DNA from 2 places in the Clostridium hominis genome. Region 2 is predicted to be linked to the other one. Evidence: predicted binding sites of a transcription regulator. Region 2 holds the regulator's gene; the other holds the start of a gene.

Region 1 (4,730 bases), on a different contig from region 2:
TTAATGATTCAGCTAAAGTAAAGATTCCTAAAGAAGCACTCATATTAAATTTAGCTGATAGTATTGCAGTTTTACAATTGCATTTTAATAAAATAGACCCTATGTTAATATTAAATAAAAGTAGTAATGATCTACTTGAAGAGCATAAAGAGTTATTTAAAAAAGCATGTAATGAATATGATTTAATAGAAAAAATAGAAACTGATACATATTTAAATGAGTTATATGAAATTTTAGATAAAAGAGAGCTATCAAGAAGAGAAATAATTGCATATGCAAGGATGTTAAATTATGCTATAGATTTTAGAAGTGAATCTACTGTAGTACATACTATAACTGTGGAAGAAATAAGCTGGCAAATATCTAAAATGTTAGGATTAGATGATTATAAGTCAACAATAATCAAGATAGCATCTATGCTTCATGATATAGGAAAATTATCAATTCCAATAAATATCTTAGAAAAGAAGGGAAAGCTTACTCAGGAGGAATTTGAGATAATAAAATGTCATACTATAGTTGGATATAATATTTTAAGTAATATGGGAATAGATGATATACGAGATATAGCAACACTACATCATGAGAAGTTAAATGGAACTGGATATCCATTTTGTTTAAAGGGTGATAATATATCAAAGGAAGCAAGAATAGTAGCAGTTGCAGATGTATTAAGCGCTTTGATAGGAAAGAGAAGTTATAAGGATGAGTTTTCAAAGGATGAGGTTATATCAATATTATCAAATATGGCATCTAATTATGAGATAGACAAGGATATATGCAAATTAGTAATTGAAAATTATGACTATATTGAAAAAAGAGTTAAAGCTAATACGAAAAATACACTAAAATTATATAAAAATTTAATGAATGAGTATAAAGAGTTATTAGAATATTTTGAAAAAATAAGTTTTATCCTTAAGTAAAAGAGATGATAAGGATGTTAGTTAAGTATGTATTGATGTAAAAGTCGATACATACTTTTTTTACTATTAAAGACTAAAGAGGTGTAATGATGGGCATGAGGAAAGTATTCCTTTAAAAGAAGGACTATATAGATGTGTTGACAATAAATTGAAATAGTGATATAACAGAAATTGAAGATTAGCACTCGATGAGTTAGAGTGCTAACAAAAATATCTTTAAATTAGAAGGGGAGATTTAAATTGGAAAAGAAGCAATTTAAAGCAGAATCAAAGAGATTATTAGACATTGTTATTAACTCTATCTATACACATAGAGAGATATTTTTAAGAGAGTTAATATCGAATGCAAGCGATGCTATTGATAAAATTTATTATAAAAGCTTAAGTGATAGCACACTTACATTTAATAAAGAAGATTACTTTATTAAAATAACACAAGATAAAGAATCTAAAACATTAACAATATCTGATACAGGTATTGGTATGACTAAAGAAGAATTAGAAGAAAACTTAGGAACTATTGCAAAAAGTGGATCTCTTAAGTTTAAAGAAGAAAATCAAATAAAAGATGGATATGATATAATTGGTCAATTTGGTGTAGGATTCTACTCAGCATTTTTAGTTGCAGATAAGGTTACTGTAATAACAAAAGCTTTTGGAAGTGATAAAGCTTATAGATGGGAATCAGAAGGAGTTGAAGGATATTCAATCGAGGATGCTACAAAAGATTCATATGGTACAGATATAATATTACATCTTAAAGAAAACACTGAAGATGAAAATTTTGATGAATATTTAAATGAATATAGAATAAAATCATTAATTAAAAAATACTCAGACTTTATAAGATATCCAATTAAGCTAGATGTAACTAAGTCAAAGCTTAAAGAAGGTTCAGAAAGTGATTATGAAGAGTATAAAGAAGAAGAAACTGTAAACAGCATGGTTCCAATCTGGAGAAGAAATAAAAGTGAGCTTACAGATGAAGATTATAACAACTTCTATATGGAAAAGAGATTTGGATTTGATAAACCATTAAAACATATTCATATAAGCGTTGATGGTATGGTAAGCTATAACTCAATTCTTTATATTCCAGAAAATTTACCATTCAACTATTACACTAAAGACTATGAAAAAGGCTTAGAACTTTATTCAAATGGTGTATTAATAATGGAGAAGTGTGGAGATTTATTACCAGATTACTTTGGATTTGTAAAAGGTATAGTAGATTCACAAGATTTATCTCTTAATATTTCAAGAGAACTATTACAACATGATAGACAATTAAAGCGTATTGCTAAAAATATTAATAATAAGATTAAAAATGAGTTAGAAAATATGCTTAAAAATGATAGAGAAAGCTATGATAAATTCTACAAGACTTTTGGAAGACAATTAAAGTTTGGAGTTTATGAAGAATTTGGAGCTAATAAAGAAACTCTACAAGATTTAATAATGTTCTATTCTTCAAAGGAAAAGAAAATGGTTACTTTAGGTGAATATGTAGAAAGAATGCCTGAAGAACAAAAATACATCTACTATGCAGTTGGTGATTCAAATGAAAGAATAGAAAAGCTTCCTCAAACAGAGTTAGTTAAAGATAAAGGATATGAAATATTATACTTTACTGAAGAGATAGATGAATTTGCTATTAAAATGCTTATGAACTATAAAGAAAAGGAATTTAAATCAGTTTCAAGTGGTGATTTAGGAATAGAGGCTGATGAAAAAGATGAAGCTATAACTGAAGAGAATAAAGGATTATTTGAATCAATGAAAGAAGCTTTAAGTGGTAAGGTTAAAGCAGTAAAAGTTTCTAAGAGATTAAAGAATCATCCTGTATGCTTATCTTCAGAGGGTGAACTTTCAATTGAGATGGAAAAGGTTCTTAATTCAATGCCAAACAATGAAGGTGTAAAGGCAGATAAAGTTCTTGAGATAAATCCAAATCATGAGGTATTTAACTCACTAAAAGAAACTTTTGAAAATGATAAAGAAAAGTTTGATTTATATACAAATCTTTTATACAACCAAGCTTTATTAGTTGAAGGATTAAGTGTAGAAGATCCAGTAGAATTTGCAAATAATATTTGTAAGTTAATGAAGTAATAAAAATTAAGTTTATTAAAATATAGAATAACCTGATGGGTAAATTTATCTGTCAGGTTATTTTTTTATTGTTCAATATTTATCTACTACTCCAGATGCTATAAAATAGAAAGTGATTATGTTATAATATATAAAAATATAAAGATAGAGGTAGTAATATGGAAGAGTTAAACATAGGTAAAAAAATTCAAGATTTTAGAAATGCAAGCAATACTAGTGTAAGAGAGTTATCAAAGAAATCAGGAATTACAGCCTCTATGTTAAGTCAGATAGAACGTGGTCTTGTAAATCCATCAATAAATACATTAAGATCTATAGCTAACACTCTAGATGTTCCATTATTTTATTTTTTTAAAGAGGATGCTGAAAAAGAAGAGTTAGTTGTAAGAAAAAATAATAGAAAAACTATAGGTTTCCCTAATCAAAGTGATGTAAGGTATGATTTATTAGTTCCAAATACTTTAGGAACAATAGAGTTTTGTATGATGGAAATTCCGAATAGCAGTAAATCAGTAGAGGAAGCAGAAAGTCATAAAGGTGAAGAGGTAGCATATGTAATTGAAGGAAGAGTAGATATAATTGTAGCAGGTTTAAGATATACTTTAGATGAAGGAGATAGTATTCGTATTCCTCCAATGACAGATCATAAGTGGGAAAATATAGATACAAAACTTGCAAAAGTAATATTTGCAGTAACGCCACCAAGCTTTTAATTTATTATATGGTGTTAAGTATAACTTAACTAAAAGCCGGTTAAAAAATTATAAATACTAAAAAAGGGGCTATTAAGCTCCTTTTTGTTTTTTCTATAATTGTTCAATAAAAAGCATTAGCTAATGATAGATTCTTGGTTTGATAAAGGTGAATAATAAGATAATGTTAGAAATGATTGTGTTAAGTATTATTTAATTTTTTTAGCGATATATATTTACAAAAAACATATTTACTGTTAATATTAACTTAAAATTGTTAAGTAAGACTTAACATAATTGTTGTTGCAACAACTGGTAGTACAATATTGAAAATTATGGTAGTATTTACCGTTAATTTAATCTTAAGTATGTAGATAAATGTTCTTACGGGAATGCTTTAAATTTTAGTAGAAGAGGTAATGTGATGATTTTAGATAGAGCAATGTCAGATTGGATAACAGAGTTTCCAATAATTAAGGATTTAATAGAATTAAAAGAGACAGTATTTATTAATCCGAATAAAATAGATGCGGAAAAAGCAATAGAACAATGTAGATTTTCAATGGATGATATAGTAGATGTAGCAAAGCGTTGGGAGAGGTTTGCACCTTACCTTGCTATAGTTTTTCCAGACACAAAAGCTTTAAATGGAATAATAGAATCTCCAATAGTAAAAATAAGTAAGATGCATAAATATTTAAATGAAGAGTTAGGTAAAGAAATTCAAGGAGATATATATTTAAAATGTGATAGCAAGTTACCAATATCAGGATCAATAAAGGCTAGGGGAGGAATTTATGAAGTTCTTCACTTTGCTGAGTCACTTGCTATAGAAAAAGGAATGTTAAAATTAGAGGATGATTACAGTATATTAGCAGAAGAGAGATTTAAAGATTTATTTTCTAAATACAGCATAGCTGTAGGATCAACTGGTAATTTAGGATTATCTATTGGAATTATGGCTGCAAAATTAGGATTTAAAGCTACTGTTCATATGTCT
Region 2 (4,730 bases):
ACATAATAAGGTTTATTGGCAGCTTAAGGATTATATAGGTTTAGGAACTGCTTCAAGTTCGTATATAAATGGTGTAAGAATTAAAAATATTGATGATATTGAAGAATATATAAGTAGAATTAATTCAGGTTTAGAAATTTATGAAGAGGAATATAAAAATTCACAAGATGATGAAATAGAAGAGTTTATATTTATGGGATTAAGAATGAATATAGGGATAGATGTTAAGGAATTTGAGGAAAGATTTAATAAACCTATAGATAGTATATATGCGAAAGTCTTAGAGAAAAATATTAAAAGTGGCTTATTAAAAAGAGAAGATAATAGAATATACTTAACACCAAGAGGAATGGACTTCTCCAATAATGTAATGGCAGAGTTTATATTGGATAAATGATAAAATGCTAAGTAAATTAAAGAAATATAAAGAAAAAAAGAGATAAACTTGGAAAAATAAAAACTTACAAAAAATATTCTGAAAATTTAACGTAATATCAAATTGACAAAAAAACTAAATAAGAATATATTGATAATGTAGTCATTAGCACTCGGTATTAATGAGTGCTAACAATGGGAGTGATGTAATGGCTATTGATGAAAGAAAAATAAGAATATTACAAGCCATCATTAATGACTATATTATGACAGGTGAACCTGTTGGATCAAGAACTATAGCTAAGAAGTATGACCTAGGAGTAGGATCTGCAACTATTAGGAATGAGATGGCGGATTTAGAAGAAATGGGTTATTTAGAGCAACCCCATACATCTTCAGGTAGAATACCTTCTAGTAAGGGATATAGACTATATGTTGATGGATTGATGGAAAAAGCTCAGTTAAGTAAAGAGGAAGAATTAAAGATTAAGGAATATATAATTAATTCTGCTATGTATGAAGTAGATAAATTATTAAAGGAAGCCTGCTTATTACTTTCTGAACTTACAAATTTAACATGTATAGTGCAAACACCTTCTATGAAGAGAAGCTATATTAAATCTATTCAGCTTATAAAAATAGATGAATCAAACTTAATTTCAGTTATTGTTACAGATAGTGGAGTTATTAAAAATCATAGAATTAAAATTAGCAATATGCCACCTAGTGATAAGTTATCTAGAATTAATGAAGTTTTAAATAGCAAATTAAAAAATTTAACAATTGAAGCTATTAATCTAGAAGTTATTAATGAACTAAAAAAGGAATTGGCAGGATTTGATGATTTATTTAATGCTATACTACCAGCGTTATATGAAAGTTTAAATAGCAGTGATAAGGAAGGATTAGTAGTAGAGGGTACTACAAATCTATTTAATTATCCTGAATATAACGATATTGAAAAAGCTAAAGAGATGATTCAACTTATAAGTAATAAAGATTGTGTAATAGAGTTGTTAGAGCCAGATGGTGATATAACTGTAAGAATTGGTGATGAAAATTATATTCCCGAAGCAAAAGAGTGCTCTGTAATAACTGCAGAGTATACATTAGGTGGAAGAGCAATAGGAAGTATAGGGCTTATAGGACCTAGAAGAATTAATTATTCTAAGGTGCTTTCTATAATGGCTCAGGTAATGAAGGAATTAAATAAAAGTCTTAAAAATCAAAGTCTTGATTAATGATTGTTGAGGTGTAGTAATGGAAGAGAAAAGAGAGTTAGAACAAGATGAAGTTCTTGAAGAGGTTAAAGATGAAGAGACTACTGAAGAAGTAGTTGAGGAAGTAGAAGACACTACAGAAGAAGTAGTGGAAGAAAGTGATGAAGAGGATACATTATCTATGGTAAGAAAGTTAAAAGATGAGAAGAAGAAACTTGATAATGAGCTTAATACATTAAAAGATAGACTTATGAGACTATCAGCTGAGTATGATAATTTTAGAAAAAGAACAAGCAAAGAAAAAGAGGGTATTTATACTGATGCGTGTGTTGATGTATTAAAGGAATTAGTGCCTGTTTTAGATAATCTTGAAAGAGCTATATCTGTAGATGGTAATGTTGAAGATCTTAAAAAAGGTATAGAGATGACTATAAAAGGATTCAAAACATCTTTAGAAAAATTAGGTGTTGAGGAAATAGATACTACTTCAGGATTTGATCCAAATTTCCATCAAGCAATTCAAGTTGTTGAAGATGAGAATTTAAAAACTAATGATGTTGCACAAGTATATCAAAAAGGATATAAAAGAGGCGAAAAATTAATAAGAGTCTCAATGGTGACAGTTGCTAAATAGCAATTTTAAAATGATAAAATAGCAAATAAGATTTTAAATTATAGATAGATTTCGAGGAGGAAATTATTATGGGAAAAATTATAGGTATTGACTTAGGTACAACAAATTCATGTGTAGCTGTTATGGAAGGTGGAGAACCAGTAGTTATTGCTAACTCTGAAGGTTCAAGAACTACTCCATCAGTGGTATCTTTTCAAGCAGGTGGAGAAAGATTAGTAGGTCAAGTTGCTAAAAGACAAGCAATTACAAACCCAGATCATACAATAATATCAATAAAAAGAGAAATGGGAACAGACCACAAAACTAAGATAGATGATAAAGTTTATTCACCACAAGAAATATCAGCAATGGTGCTTCAAAAAATCAAAGCTGATGCAGAGGCTTACTTAGGTGAAACAGTAACTCAAGCAGTTATCACTGTTCCTGCATATTTTAATGATGCTGAAAGACAAGCAACAAAAGATGCAGGAAGAATAGCTGGTTTAGAAGTTTTAAGAATAATAAACGAACCAACAGCTGCAGCTTTAGCTTACGGTTTAGACAAAACTGAGCATAATGAAAAAATATTCGTATATGACCTTGGTGGAGGTACTTTCGACGTATCTATTCTTGAATTAGGTGATGGAGTATTCGAAGTATTATCAACAAATGGAGATACAAAACTTGGTGGAGATGACTTCGATGAAAAAATAATGAACTACATCGCAGAGACTTTCAAAGCTGAAAATGGTATTGATTTAAGAAATGATAAGATGGCTCTTCAAAGATTAAAAGAAGCTGCTGAAAAGGCTAAGATTGAACTATCATCTTCAATGCAAACAAACATCAACTTACCATTTATCACTGCAGATGCAACTGGTCCAAAGCATATAGATATGAATTTAACAAGAGCAAAATTCAACGAGTTAACTCATGATTTAGTTCAAAGATCAATTGAGCCAATGAAGAAAGCATTATCAGATGCAGGGCTTTCAATGAGCCAAATAGATAAGGTAATATTAGTTGGTGGATCAACAAGAATACCAGCAGTTCAAGAAGCGGTTAAAAACTTCACTGGAAAAGAACCTTCAAAGGGAGTTAACCCTGATGAATGTGTTGCTATCGGTGCAGCAATTCAAGCAGGAGTATTAACAGGTGAAGTTAAGGACGTATTATTATTAGACGTTACACCATTAACATTAGGAATTGAAACTTTAGGTGGAGTAGCAACACCATTAATAGAAAGAAATACAACTATTCCAACAAAGAAGAGTCAAGTATTCTCAACAGCTGCAGATGGTCAAACATCAGTTGAAATTCACGTAGTTCAAGGTGAAAGACAAATGGCTGCTGACAATAAGACTTTAGGTAGATTTACTCTATCAGGAATAGCTCCAGCTCCAAGAGGAATTCCACAAATCGAAGTTACATTTGATATAGATGCTAACGGTATCGTTAAAGTATCTGCTATGGATAAAGGAACTGGAAAAGAAGCTAACATCACAATAACTGCATCAACTAACCTTTCAGATGATGAAGTAGAAAGAGCAGTAAAAGAAGCTGAAAAGTTTGCAGAAGAAGATAAGAAGAGAAAAGAATCTATAGAAGTTAAGAACAATGCAGATCAATTAGCTTATCAAACAGAAAAGCAATTAGAGGAATTAGGAGATAAGATTGCTGCTGATGATAAAGCTAAGATAACTTCTAAGCTAGATGCATTAAAAGCTGTTAAAGACGGAGAAGATTTAGAAGCTATCAAGAAAGCTACAGAAGAATTAACTCAAGAGTTCTATGCTATATCTTCAAAGATGTATCAAGCAGCAGGAGCTCAAGGTGGAGCAGAAGGATTTGATCCAAACAACATGGGTGGAGCAAACCAAGGTTCAGCTCAACATGATGATAATGTAGTAGATGCTGATTTCGAAGTTAAAGACGATAAATAATAAATTATAGAGGGAAGACAAAGCCGTCTTCCCTTATTTAAAGTTAAGAGTTAAGATTGATAGTTTAAAAATTAAAGATAAAATTACTTGAGTAGTTTTTACAAAAAGTTAATTACAGAGTTTCAACAGAAATTATTAACGCTTAACTATTAACTATTAACTATTAACTAAATAAAGTGGTTTACTGTTTTATTTAAAAATGGTACTATTGTTTAGTCAAAAAAGTTGTAAAAGTAATTAATTAAATAGGTGGTGACATGATAGATGGCAAGTAAAGACTATTATGCTTCCCTTGGACTTGAAAAGGGAGCAAGTGATGATGAAATTAAAAGAGCCTTTAGAAAGCTAGCTATTAAATACCATCCTGATAAGAATCAAGGAAATAAGGAAGCAGAAGAAAAGTTTAAAGAAATAAATGAAGCATATCAAGTACTTTCTGATCCAGAGAAAAAGGCTAGATATGATCAATTTGGAACTGCTGACTTTGATGGAAGTGGATTTGGATCAGGTGGATTTGGTGGTTTTGACTTCTCAGATATGGGAGGCTTTGGTGATATATTTGAAAGCTTTTTCGGAGGC

The links. Region 2 encodes HrcA, which represses chaperone genes, less so after heat shock. Its sites were predicted from a motif close to TGTTAGCACTCNNNNNNNNNGAGTGCTAACA; they were not measured.
Region 1: the regulator HrcA is predicted to act here: its motif matches at 1,103-1,133, upstream of htpG (molecular chaperone HtpG).

The regions. Positions count from the first base shown of each region.
Region 1 is NZ_JACOOO010000038.1:22,675-27,404, forward strand. It holds gene H8S20_RS16140 (HD-GYP domain-containing protein) at 1-926, shown strand, start outside; gene htpG (molecular chaperone HtpG) at 1,167-3,038, shown strand; gene H8S20_RS16150 (cupin domain-containing protein) at 3,197-3,751, shown strand; gene dsdA (D-serine ammonia-lyase) at 4,155-4,730, shown strand, end outside.
Region 2 is NZ_JACOOO010000052.1:83,581-88,310, reverse strand. It holds gene hemW (radical SAM family heme chaperone HemW) at 1-397, shown strand, start outside; gene hrcA (heat-inducible transcriptional repressor HrcA) at 585-1,616, shown strand; gene grpE (nucleotide exchange factor GrpE) at 1,636-2,229, shown strand; gene dnaK (molecular chaperone DnaK) at 2,298-4,151, shown strand; gene dnaJ (molecular chaperone DnaJ) at 4,416-4,730, shown strand, end outside.